2 regions of the Streptomyces sp. NPDC002888 genome follow, and region 1 is predicted to be linked to the other one. Evidence: predicted binding sites of a transcription regulator. Region 1 holds the regulator's gene; the other holds the start of a gene.

Region 1 (5,093 bases):
AAGCTGGGCCAGGCCATGTACGCCGACGCCCAGGCCTCCCAGGCGGCTCCCGGTGCCGACGGTGCCGAGGCTCCCAAGGCCGACGACGACGTCGTCGACGCCGAGATCGTCGACGACGAGCGCAAGGACGGTGCCGCGTGACGGAGGAGACCCCGGGCTTCGACGAGAAGCCCGACGTCCCCTCCGGCGCCACCCCTGAGGACGCCGAGCCGCAGGCCGCCTCTCCCTCTTCGGAGGAGGCGGCGGCCCCGGCAGGGGACGCAAGTGCACAGATCGCCGGCCTGACGGCGCAGCTGGACCAGGTGCGCAAGTCGCTCGAAGAGCGCACCGCGGACCTCCAGCGGCTCCAGGCCGAGTTCCAGAACTACCGCCGCCGGGTCGAGCGCGACCGGATCGCGGTCAAGGAGATCGCCATCGCGAACCTCCTGACCGAGCTCCTGCCCGTGCTCGACGACATCGGGCGGGCCCGGGAGCACGGTGAGCTCGTCGGCGGGTTCAAGTCCGTCGGGGAGTCCACCGAGGTCGTCGCGGCGAAGATGGGCCTGCAGCAGTTCGGCAAGGAGGGCGAGCCCTTCGACCCGACGATCCACGAGGCGCTGATGCACAGCTACGCGCCGGACGTCACCGAGACGACGTGCGTGGCGATTCTGCAGCCCGGGTATCGAATCGGCGAGCGCACCATCCGCCCCGCGCGGGTGGCCGTGGCCGAGCCGCAGCCGGGGGCGCAGACGGTCAAGGCCGAAGGGGCCGACGAGAAGCCGGCCGGCGACGACAAGGAGAACGGTGGCCCGGACGAGGGCTGACGTTGAACCGACGAGGAAGGAGGGGCGTCGAGGATGAGCACCAAGGACTTCATCGAGAAGGACTACTACAAGGTCCTCGGCGTCCCCAAGGACGCCACCGAGGCCGAGATCAAGAAGGCGTACCGCAAGCTCGCCCGCGAGTACCACCCGGACGCCAACAAGGGAAACGTCAAGGCTGAGGAGCGCTTCAAGGAGATCTCCGAGGCGAACGACATCCTCGGTGACCCCAAGAAGCGCAAGGAGTACGACGAGGCGCGCGCCCTCTTCGGCAACGGCGGGTTCCGCCCGGGGCCGGGCGCGGGCGGCGGCTCCTTCAACTTCGACCTGGGCGACCTCTTCGGAGGCGGCGCCCAGGGCGGGGGTTCCGGAAGCTTCGGCGGCGGAATCGGTGACGTCTTCGGGGGCCTGTTCAACCGCGGCGGCACCACGGGCACGGGCCCGCGTACTCAGCCGCGGCGCGGCCAGGACATCGAGTCCGAGGTCACCCTCAGCTTCACCGAGGCGATCGAGGGCGCGACGGTCCCGCTGCGGATGTCCTCGCAGTCACCGTGCAAGGCCTGCTCGGGCACCGGCGACAAGAACGGCACACCGCGCGTGTGCCCGACCTGCGTCGGCACCGGACAGGTGGCGCGCGGCAGCGGCGGCGGCTTCTCGCTCACCGACCCGTGCCCGGACTGCAAGGGGCGCGGACTGATCGCCGAGCACCCCTGCCTGGACTGCAAGGGCAGCGGCCGCGCCAAGTCGTCCCGCACGATGCAGGTCCGCATCCCCGCGGGCGTCACGGACGGCCAGCGCATCCGCCTGCGCGGCAAGGGCGCACCGGGCGAGCGGGGCGGCCCGGCCGGCGACCTGTACGTCGTCGTCCATGTCAGCGCCCACCCGGTGTTCGGCCGCAGGGAAGACAACCTGACGGTGACGGTCCCGGTGACGTTCGCGGAGGCCGCCCTCGGCGGCGAGGTCCGCGTCCCGACCCTCGGCGGCCCGCCCGTCACCCTCAAGCTGCCGCCCGGCACACCCAACGGCCGCACCATGCGCGCCCGGGGCAAGGGCGCGGTCCGCAAGGACGGCACCCGCGGCGACCTCCTGGTCACCGTCGAGGTGAGTGTCCCGAAGGACGTGGCGGGGAAGGCTCGTGACGCACTCGAGGCGTATCGCGAGGCGACAGCGGGCGAAGACCCGCGGGCGGAGCTGTTCGAGGCTGCGAAGGGAGCTTGAGCGTGATGGACGGCCGTCGGCGTAACCCGTATGAACTGACCGAGGAGACCCCGGTCTACGTCATCTCGGTGGCGGCCCAGCTCTCCGGCCTGCACCCGCAGACGCTGCGACAGTACGACCGCCTGGGCCTGGTCTCCCCCGACCGCACCGCCGGCCGGGGCCGCCGCTACTCGGCCCGCGACATCGAACTGCTGCGCACCGTCCAGCAGTTGTCGCAGGACGAGGGCATCAACCTGGCCGGCATCAAGCGGATCATCGAACTGGAGAACCAGGTCGCTGCGCTGCAGTCGCGGATGGCGGAGCTGCAAGCCGCCCTGGACGGGGCGGCGGCCGCGATGCAGCAGCGGGAGGCGGCGGTGCATGCCTCCTACCGCCGGGATCTGGTGCCGTACCAGGAGGTGCAGCAGACCAGCGCGCTGGTGGTGTGGCGGCCGAAGCGGCAGCAGGCCGACTGAGGCGTGCGCGTGCACGTGGAGGGGCCCGGAGATTCGTCTCCGGGCCCCTTTCGTGTGCGGTGAGTCCGTCAGCGCCCGACTGTGAACTCCAGCCAGGAACCGCGCTCCCCGGTGCTCCCGTAGTACCCCACCGCGAATACGCTGACCGCGCAGGGGCCGTTGTACTGCGGGGTCCACTCGATGGTGTTCGTGGTCGTGACGCGACCCAGACCGCTGTCGCCGCACGCACCGGAGATGGACCAGCTGTAGCCCTGCAGCAGCCGCCCTTCGTCACCGGCCCCGGGCTGGACGCCGATGACGATGGGAGAGCGCGTGGAGCCCGAGGAGATCAACGTCAGGCGCGGCTGGGCCGGTCCCGTGCCGGTGGCGGGGACACGCCGGTCGGCGACGGCCGCGGCGGAGGGCACCGACTCGGCGCCCGCGCTGTCGACGGCGGTGACGTAGTAGTACGCCTTGCCGAGCGATGCGGACCTGTCCTGCCAAGGCCCGGTGGACGTGTTGCCCAGCCGTGACCGGCGCGGAGACCGGCGAGAGGAGCCCGGCTCCGTCGACGGCCACCACGGTGTACCGGTACGCAGTCCCCGCCTCCGCCCGAACATCCGTGAACGACGTACCCGGCACGATCTCGGGCCCGTCCTGATCCTGCTGCCCCTCCGGCGCGCCCCACACCTCGTAGTGCTCGACGTCCTTCGAGGAGGGCTTCCACGCCAGCGAGTTGCCCGCTGTCGTGCCCGTCGCGGTGAGCCCGGTGACCTGCGCGGGCGCGGTCCGGTCCACGGTGACGGCGGACTTGTCCGCTGTACCGGCCGACTCGTTGCCCGCCTTGTCGTAGGCGCGGATCTCGGAGGGCGTAGAGCAGGTGCTGGATCAGGGCCAACGAGTCCTTCACCGAGTGTGCTTCGCGGGCCAACGACACGTCGATGGGGGCAAGGGCTTTTTCGCGATGCGGGCGAACAGGGCGTCGTATTCCGAGAGCTGGGGAAGAGGGCTTGCGCTCGTCGAGGAGATGGCGGACGGGTGGGGTGTGGCCGATCAGAGGGCGGGGCGGTATGCGAAGGGGGTGTGGTTCGAGTTGGACGGGAGAGACGGATCGCTCCGCCAACGTTCGAACGGGTGAGCTGGGGTCGCTCCCCTGGTCAGCCGCACTACCGTGTATCCGTCCAGCCCCCGCGTTCGGACGATACGCCGGGTGGAATCGGCGGCGACCTACCCGTGGCCGACGCCCCGCCCCCGTGAGCCCAGGAGGGACGATTGGAGGATTGGTGCCACGCCCAGGCCGGTCTATTGGGGATCGCGCACCCTGGTGGTGGCACAAAACCTCCAGGAAGCGGGGGTGTTTCCCCTGTGCAGGCCTACTGAAGACAGCCTGGGCATCGGTGAGGCGATCACCGGGACGAAGCGCGGCTGATGCTCAGCTCAGCTGTTCCGTCGCGCCGTTCGGGTGGATCAGGAGGCGGATGGCGCCGCCGTAGCGGTTGTCCGTGATGGTGGCGGGGGTGGGGGCGCCGAGTTGTTGGGCGCGTTGTTGGAGGATCGAGAGGATGACCTCCTGGATGTCGCCGTAGGGCGGGGCGGTGATCGGGACGCCGTCGATGAGGCCCGCGTTGGGGGAGAAGACGTGCACCTGGGCGTCGGCAGCGGCGTCGGGCGCGGCGGGGGACGGGGTCGCTTCGGTCATCGGGTTCCTTCCGGCTCGGCTCAGGCGCTCTTCGCCTCGTCCTGCTCGGGCAGGCCGTGGTCGGGGACGTCGGGGGTGCGAGCGTATGTGCCGCGGGCCAGGCGTCGCAGGCGGCCCGACTTGACGAGGGCGGACAGGACGTTGCTGATCGTCTTCGACGGGTCGCCGTACACGCCGGGCGGCAGCGCGCGCAGGATGTCGCGGGCGGAGAACGGGCCGGGGAAGGTCGCCAAGGCCGCTTCCACGGCGGCGCGGATGCTGGGCGCGGCGGCGCTGCGGCGGCCGGTGCCGGCCAGGGGCGCGGAGCCGGCGGCGGTGGTCGTCCTGCCGGGGGGCGCCGGGTGCGGCAGGTGGGAGCGGATGCCGAGCAGGGCGGTGCGGATGGCCTCCAGGTGGGCCTCGTCGCCGTCGGCGGAGGTCGCGGCCAGCATGGTCGCCACCTTCTCGATGTTGCCGAGGGAGGCGGCCAGTTCGCGCAGCAGCGGCTCCACGAAGTCGCGGCGCAGCGCGGTCACCGGGTCGGTGGTGGCGAGTTCCAGGGAGACGGATCCGGTGAGGGTGCGCGGGGAGGCGTCGGCCTCCTCCGGGGCCGCCGTGCTCTCCGGGAGCAGTGACTCGACGGCCGTGCGCACGGCGCGGACCTCGCGCACCGTGTCGGAGGTGACCTCGCCGCCGGGCACGCTCATCAGCATCGCGACGAGCTGTTCCAGGCTGGTGAGCGCGGGCAGTGCGGAGCGGATCAGCGGGCCGAGCAGCGTCTGCCGTACGGCCTGGGCGGGATCCTCGTACGAGAACGCGATCCGCTGCCCGGACTCGGCCGCTGCCATGTCCTCGTTCCCGCTTTCCGTCGGCCCGTACGTCGGGGGCTGTCTGTGGGTCGGCTGTGTGCCGGTGTGCTCGTGCAACTGCTCCGGTACGGCGGGGTGGATTTGCTGCAACGCC
Region 2 (5,093 bases), on a different contig from region 1:
TGGGGGCCGTGCGCGCGCAGCGCGCAGACCTGTGCCTGATCACACGTGTCCGTCAGCGCGGACAGTGGTGGATCTTGAGGCTCCGGTTCGGACTTTACGTCAACTTGGCACGGAAGTCTCTCCCGGGAGAGTGATAAGAATCCGGCAACCCCGCTCGGATTCGGCCACTCCGATCCGGCCCCCGTGGAGATCCACGGCCCAGCGGGCGATCGCCAGCCCGAGCCCCGTACCGCCGTCGCTGCCCGGCCCGTGCGGCCGGCGCACCGCCCCCCGGTTGAACCGCTCGAACACGCGGTGCCACTCCGACCTGGGGATACCGGGGCCCTCGTCCAGGACCTCGAGGGCCAGCGACTCCGGCAGCGGCCCGCGCCGCGCCTTGACCGTCACGCGGCCGTGCGGCGGGCTGTGCTTGACCGCGTTGTCGATCAGGTTGGCGACGACCTGGTGGATGCGCTCCGGGTCGGCGTGCGCGGTCAGCTCCGGCGGGGAGACGTCCAGGTGCAGATGGACGTCGGTACGGGTGTGACTGCCGCCCGAGCCCATCGTCGCGCGCGCGGAGGCGACCATGTTGGCCTCCTTCAGCACGCCCGAGAGGTACGGCCACACCTCGAAACGCCGCTTGCGCAGCGGTACGACGCCGTTGTCGAGGCGGGAGAGGTCAAGGAGCGTCTCCACCAGCCGCCCGAGCCGCTCGGTCTGCTTCAGAGCCGTGCGCATGGTCTCGGGGTCGGCCTCGGCGATGCCGTCCACGACGTTCTCGAGGACGGCGCGCAGACCCGCGATGGGTGTGCGCAGCTCGTGCGAGACGTTGGCCACGAGTTCCTTGCGCTGGCGGTCCTGGGCCTCCAGTTCGTCGGCCATCATGTTGATCGTCTGGGCCAGGTCGCCCAGCTCGTCCCAGCGGTTCTCCTGCACTCGGCGCGTGTAGTCACCGTGCGAGATGGACCGGGCCACCGTGTTCATCTCGTCCAGCGGAGCGGTGAGCGAATGCGCCACGAACTGCGTAATGAGCAGTGTGGCGATCATCGAGAAGACCGTGATGAAGCGGAGTTCCGTCTTGGTGTGCACCGCGATCATCGACAGACCGGTGGTGATCAGCACCGAGATGACGACGAGCGCGCCCAGCTTGGTCTTGATCGAGAACGGGCGTACGCCGCCCCAGGGCTCCCCGGGGCTCCTCCGTGCGGCCGACCGCCCTTCGCTCATGGAGTCGGGGTCTCCAGCGCGTAGCCCACGCCGTGCACCGTACGGATGCGCTCGGCGCCGATCTTCCGGCGCAGCGCCTTGATGTGGCTGTCCACGGTCCGGGTGCCGGAGGCGTCCGCCCAGTCCCACACCTCCGCGAGGAGCTGCTCACGGGAGAGCACCGCGCGCGGGGTGTTGGCCAGGCAGACCAGCAGGTCGAACTCGGTGGGCGTGAGGTGCACGTCCTCCGAGCGCACCCGCACCCGGCGCTGCGCGTGGTCGATCTCCAGCTCGCCGAGCCGCAGGATCCCGCTGCGCGGGGTCGTCGCGGCGAGCGCGGCCCGCTCCACGCGGCGCAGCAGGACGTGCACGCGCGCGGCCAGCTCCCGCATGGAGAAGGGCTTGGTCATGTAGTCGTCGGCGCCGACGCCGAGCCCGACCAGCATGTCGGTCTCGTCGTCGCGCGCGGTGAGCATCATCACCGGCACCGGGCGGGCGGCCTGCACGCGACGGCAGACCTCCAGACCGTCGAAGCCGGGCAGCATGATGTCGAGGATCAGCAGGTCGGGCTGCCAGGCCTCTGCGGTGTCGACGGCCGCCGGACCGTCGCCCGCTGTTTGCACGAGGAATCCCTCGGCGCGCAGGCGGGCTGCGATGGCGTCGACGATCGTCGGGTCGTCCTCGACCACCAGGACTCGCCGCTGGGCGCCCGGAGTCGCCGTCGTCGTGCCGCTGTGGGAGGTGTGTGTCTGCTCCATCGCCCGCCCCTGAGTGTGCTTTCCGGAACCAGTGGGGTGATTCCTCGGTCTGCGCATGGTTGCGATTGACGCTTGAATGATCCGCGTCAGGGGAGCAGCGTACGGGGAGGCACCGCGCCTTTGCTATCCAGGTCTTACAGCAACGTGCACGACGTCGGGAACGCCTCGGGCAACCGGGATCTCTTCGGTACGCACCTGCTGGAACCCGGCATTCCCCATGGTTCCCTCGAATTCCGGCGATGGCCTCGCCGACCACACCGCAAGCACCCCGCCGGGTCTCAACACCCTTGCGCAGCTTGCCAGTCCGGCCGGACCGTACAGCCCGTGGTTGCCGTCGGTGACGGTCCAGTCGGGACCGTTGTCGATGTCCAGGCACAGGGCGTCGTATGTGTCGGATGTCTCATTGACGAAATCGAGCAGGTCCGCTTGCACGATCTCCGTGCGTAGGTCGGCGAGGGCGTCGCGGGACAGCTCCGACAGGGGACCCGTGCGGTGCCAGTCGACGACGGCGGGCTCGCGCTCGACGACCGTGATCCGTCCCCAGCGGGGGTCGGCGGCGGCGTGGGCGAGGGAGAAGCCGACGCCGAGGCCGCCGATCAGGACGTGCGGTGCGGCCCGCCCGTCCAGGGCGTTCAGCGTGGCGTCGACGAGCAAACGCTCCGAGCGGCCGTCGGAGGTGTCCATCAGGAAGCAGCCGTTGGCGATGATCTGGAGCAGCTCGCCGTGGCGGCGCAGTACGACCTCGCCGTAAGGGCCCTCACGACGGTCCAGGACTTCGGGAATGTCGTAAGCGGTGCTCATGCGCTCATCCTGACACCGATGTGACGGAGCGTTGGAGGAATTAAGACGCTGGTGAGCGCGAGCTGGGAAGTCGCTGTGAATCGGCGTCGGGGTGGCGTCGGTCACAGACAGGCGGTCCGTGCGCCGCGAAGGGTGGTGGGGCGTAGCGGAAGGAGCGCCTCACCTTGGAACGGACTGCGCGGGAACGGACGGTACGGGCCGACGCACCGACCTCGTCGGCGCCCCTGCTGGACGGGATACCCAGGCAGCGCGGACCGGCGGACGGCACGACCATCACCGCGCCCGAGGCACCCCGCGTCCGCCGTGTCCCGCGTCCCTGGCGTCTGTTCCCCACCCCCACCGGCACCCCGTTCACCTTCGCCTACGTCGCCGTCCTCGTCGTCACCTCACTTGTCACCGAACATGCCGGCCCCGCGCTCGTGCACGCCCTGTACCAGGGGTCCAGCACGGATGTGGCGCACCTGGTGCGCACACCGGTGCTGGTGCTGGTGGGGAGCGCGCTGTGGGTCGCGGGCGGGTTCCTCTCGCCGTACGCGATCGGGCTCCTGCTCGTCCTGACCGGCCTGGAGCGGCGGATCGGCGGTGCGCGCACGGCCGGTGTCTTCCTGCTGGGGCACGTGCTGGCCACCCTCGCCACCGAGGTCCCGGTGGGCCTCGCGGTGCTCGCCGGTCACCTGCCCGACAGCGCCCTGCACCGCCTCGACTACGGGGTCAGCTTCGGCGTCGCCACGAGCGTCGGCGCCCTCGCCGGCCTCCTCACGCCCTGGCTGCGGTGGCCCCTGCTCGCGGTCGTCGGCTGGATGCTCGTCTCGGACCTGATCGCCTTCACGGACCCCCTGACGAACTGGGGCCACCTCATCTCCCTGGGCATCGGCATCGCGACCTGGCCGCTGGTACGGCGGTGGCGGCGGGGCCGCGCCCTCGGGTGAGCTCCGGCCGCCGAGTGAACTTCGCGCTGGTCGGCGGCGCCCTCGCCGGCAGGCTCAGGCCGGCCGCACGGCACCGTCAACGGCTCGCCCCACGGTGATCGCTGAGAGCGAACGAGGGTTGGGGAACATTCAAGCGGGGCCAAGCATTGAGTCGGCATAACTCAACTTGACTGCCGAAGGGGAGATCATGGCTTCGACGTCCACACCGCTCACCTTGCCCGTGCTGCCGCTCGACGACGAGGTCGTGCTGCCCGGGATGGTGGTTCCGCTGGATCTGAGCGACGCCGATGTGCGCGCCGCGGTGGAGGCAGCCCAGGCCGCCGCCCGCTCGGAGCCCGGCAAGCCCAGGGTCCTCCTGGTTCCACGCATCGACGGGACCTACGCGAGCACCGGCGTCCTCGGCACCGTCGAGCAGGTCGGACGGCTGGCCGACGGTGACCCGGGTGCCCTGATCCGAGGCCGCGGCCGCGTGCGGATCGGCGCCGGGACGACCGGGCCGGGCGCGGCGCTGTGGGTCGAGGGCACCCGCATCGACGAGAGCGTGCCCGAGCCGTTGCCGGGCCACGTCGCCGAACTGGTCAAGGAGTACAAGGCCCTGGCCACCGCCTGGCTGCGCAAGCGCGGAGCCTGGCAGGTCGTGGACCGTGTCCAGGCCATCGACGGCGTCTCCGCCCTCGCCGACAACTCCGGTTACTCGCCCTTCCTGACCGTCGAGCAGAAGGTGGAACTGCTCGAGACCGCCGACCCGGTGGCCCGCCTCAAGCTCGCCACCCAGCAGCTGCGCGACCACCTCGCCGAGCAGGACGTCGCCGAGACCATTGCCAAGGACGTCCAGGACGGCGTCGACAAGCAGCAGCGCGAGTTCCTCCTGCGGCGCCAGCTGGAGGCCGTGCGCAAGGAACTGCGCGAGCTCAACGGCGAGAGTGACGGCGAGGAGTCCGACGACTACCGCGCCCGCGTCGAGGCCGCCGACCTGCCCGAGAACGTCCGCGAGGCCGCCCTCAAGGAGGTCGACAAGCTGGAGCGGTCCAGCGACCAGTCCCCGGAGGGCTCCTGGATCCGCACCTGGCTCGACACCGTCCTGGAGCTGCCCTGGAACGAGCGGACCGATGACAGTGCTTCCGCGTACGACATCCAGGGCGCGAAGGCGATCCTCGACGCCGAGCACGCGGGCCTGGAGGACGTGAAGGAGCGGATCACCGAGTACCTGGCGGTGCGCAAGCGGCGCAACGACCGCGGCCTCGGCGTCGTCGGCGGGCGCCGCGGCGGTGCCGTGCTGGCCCTGGTGGGCCCGCCCGGCGTCGGCAAGACCTCGCTCGGCGAGTCCGTCGCCCACGCCATGGGCCGCAAGTTCGTCCGCGTCGCCCTCGGCGGCGTCCGCGACGAGGCCGAGATCCGCGGCCACCGTCGTACGTACGTC

The links. Region 1 encodes HspR, which represses chaperone genes until heat shock. Its sites were predicted from a motif close to TTGAGNNNNNNNNNCTCAA; they were not measured.
Region 2: a site for HspR is predicted at 3,820-3,838, ahead of lon (endopeptidase La). Genes of this name have one in related genera too.

The regions. Positions count from the first base shown of each region.
Region 1 covers NZ_JBIAPU010000002.1:279,083-284,175, forward strand. Annotated here, with positions in the region: gene dnaK (molecular chaperone DnaK) at 1-141, shown strand, start outside; gene grpE (nucleotide exchange factor GrpE) at 138-803, shown strand; gene dnaJ (molecular chaperone DnaJ) at 837-2,018, shown strand; gene ACFYWX_RS04260 (heat shock protein transcriptional repressor HspR) at 2,024-2,473, shown strand; gene ACFYWX_RS04265 (fibronectin type III domain-containing protein) at 2,744-3,250, opposite strand; gene ACFYWX_RS04270 (hypothetical protein) at 3,885-4,151, opposite strand; gene ACFYWX_RS04275 (WhiB family transcriptional regulator) at 4,172-5,093, opposite strand, start outside.
Region 2 covers NZ_JBIAPU010000020.1:14,415-19,507, forward strand. Annotated here, with positions in the region: gene ACFYWX_RS29640 (ATP-binding protein) at 100-1,206, opposite strand; gene ACFYWX_RS29645 (response regulator transcription factor) at 1,203-1,943, opposite strand; gene ACFYWX_RS29650 (spermidine synthase) at 2,067-2,744, opposite strand; gene ACFYWX_RS29655 (rhomboid-like protein) at 2,909-3,673, shown strand; gene lon (endopeptidase La) at 3,861-5,093, shown strand, end outside.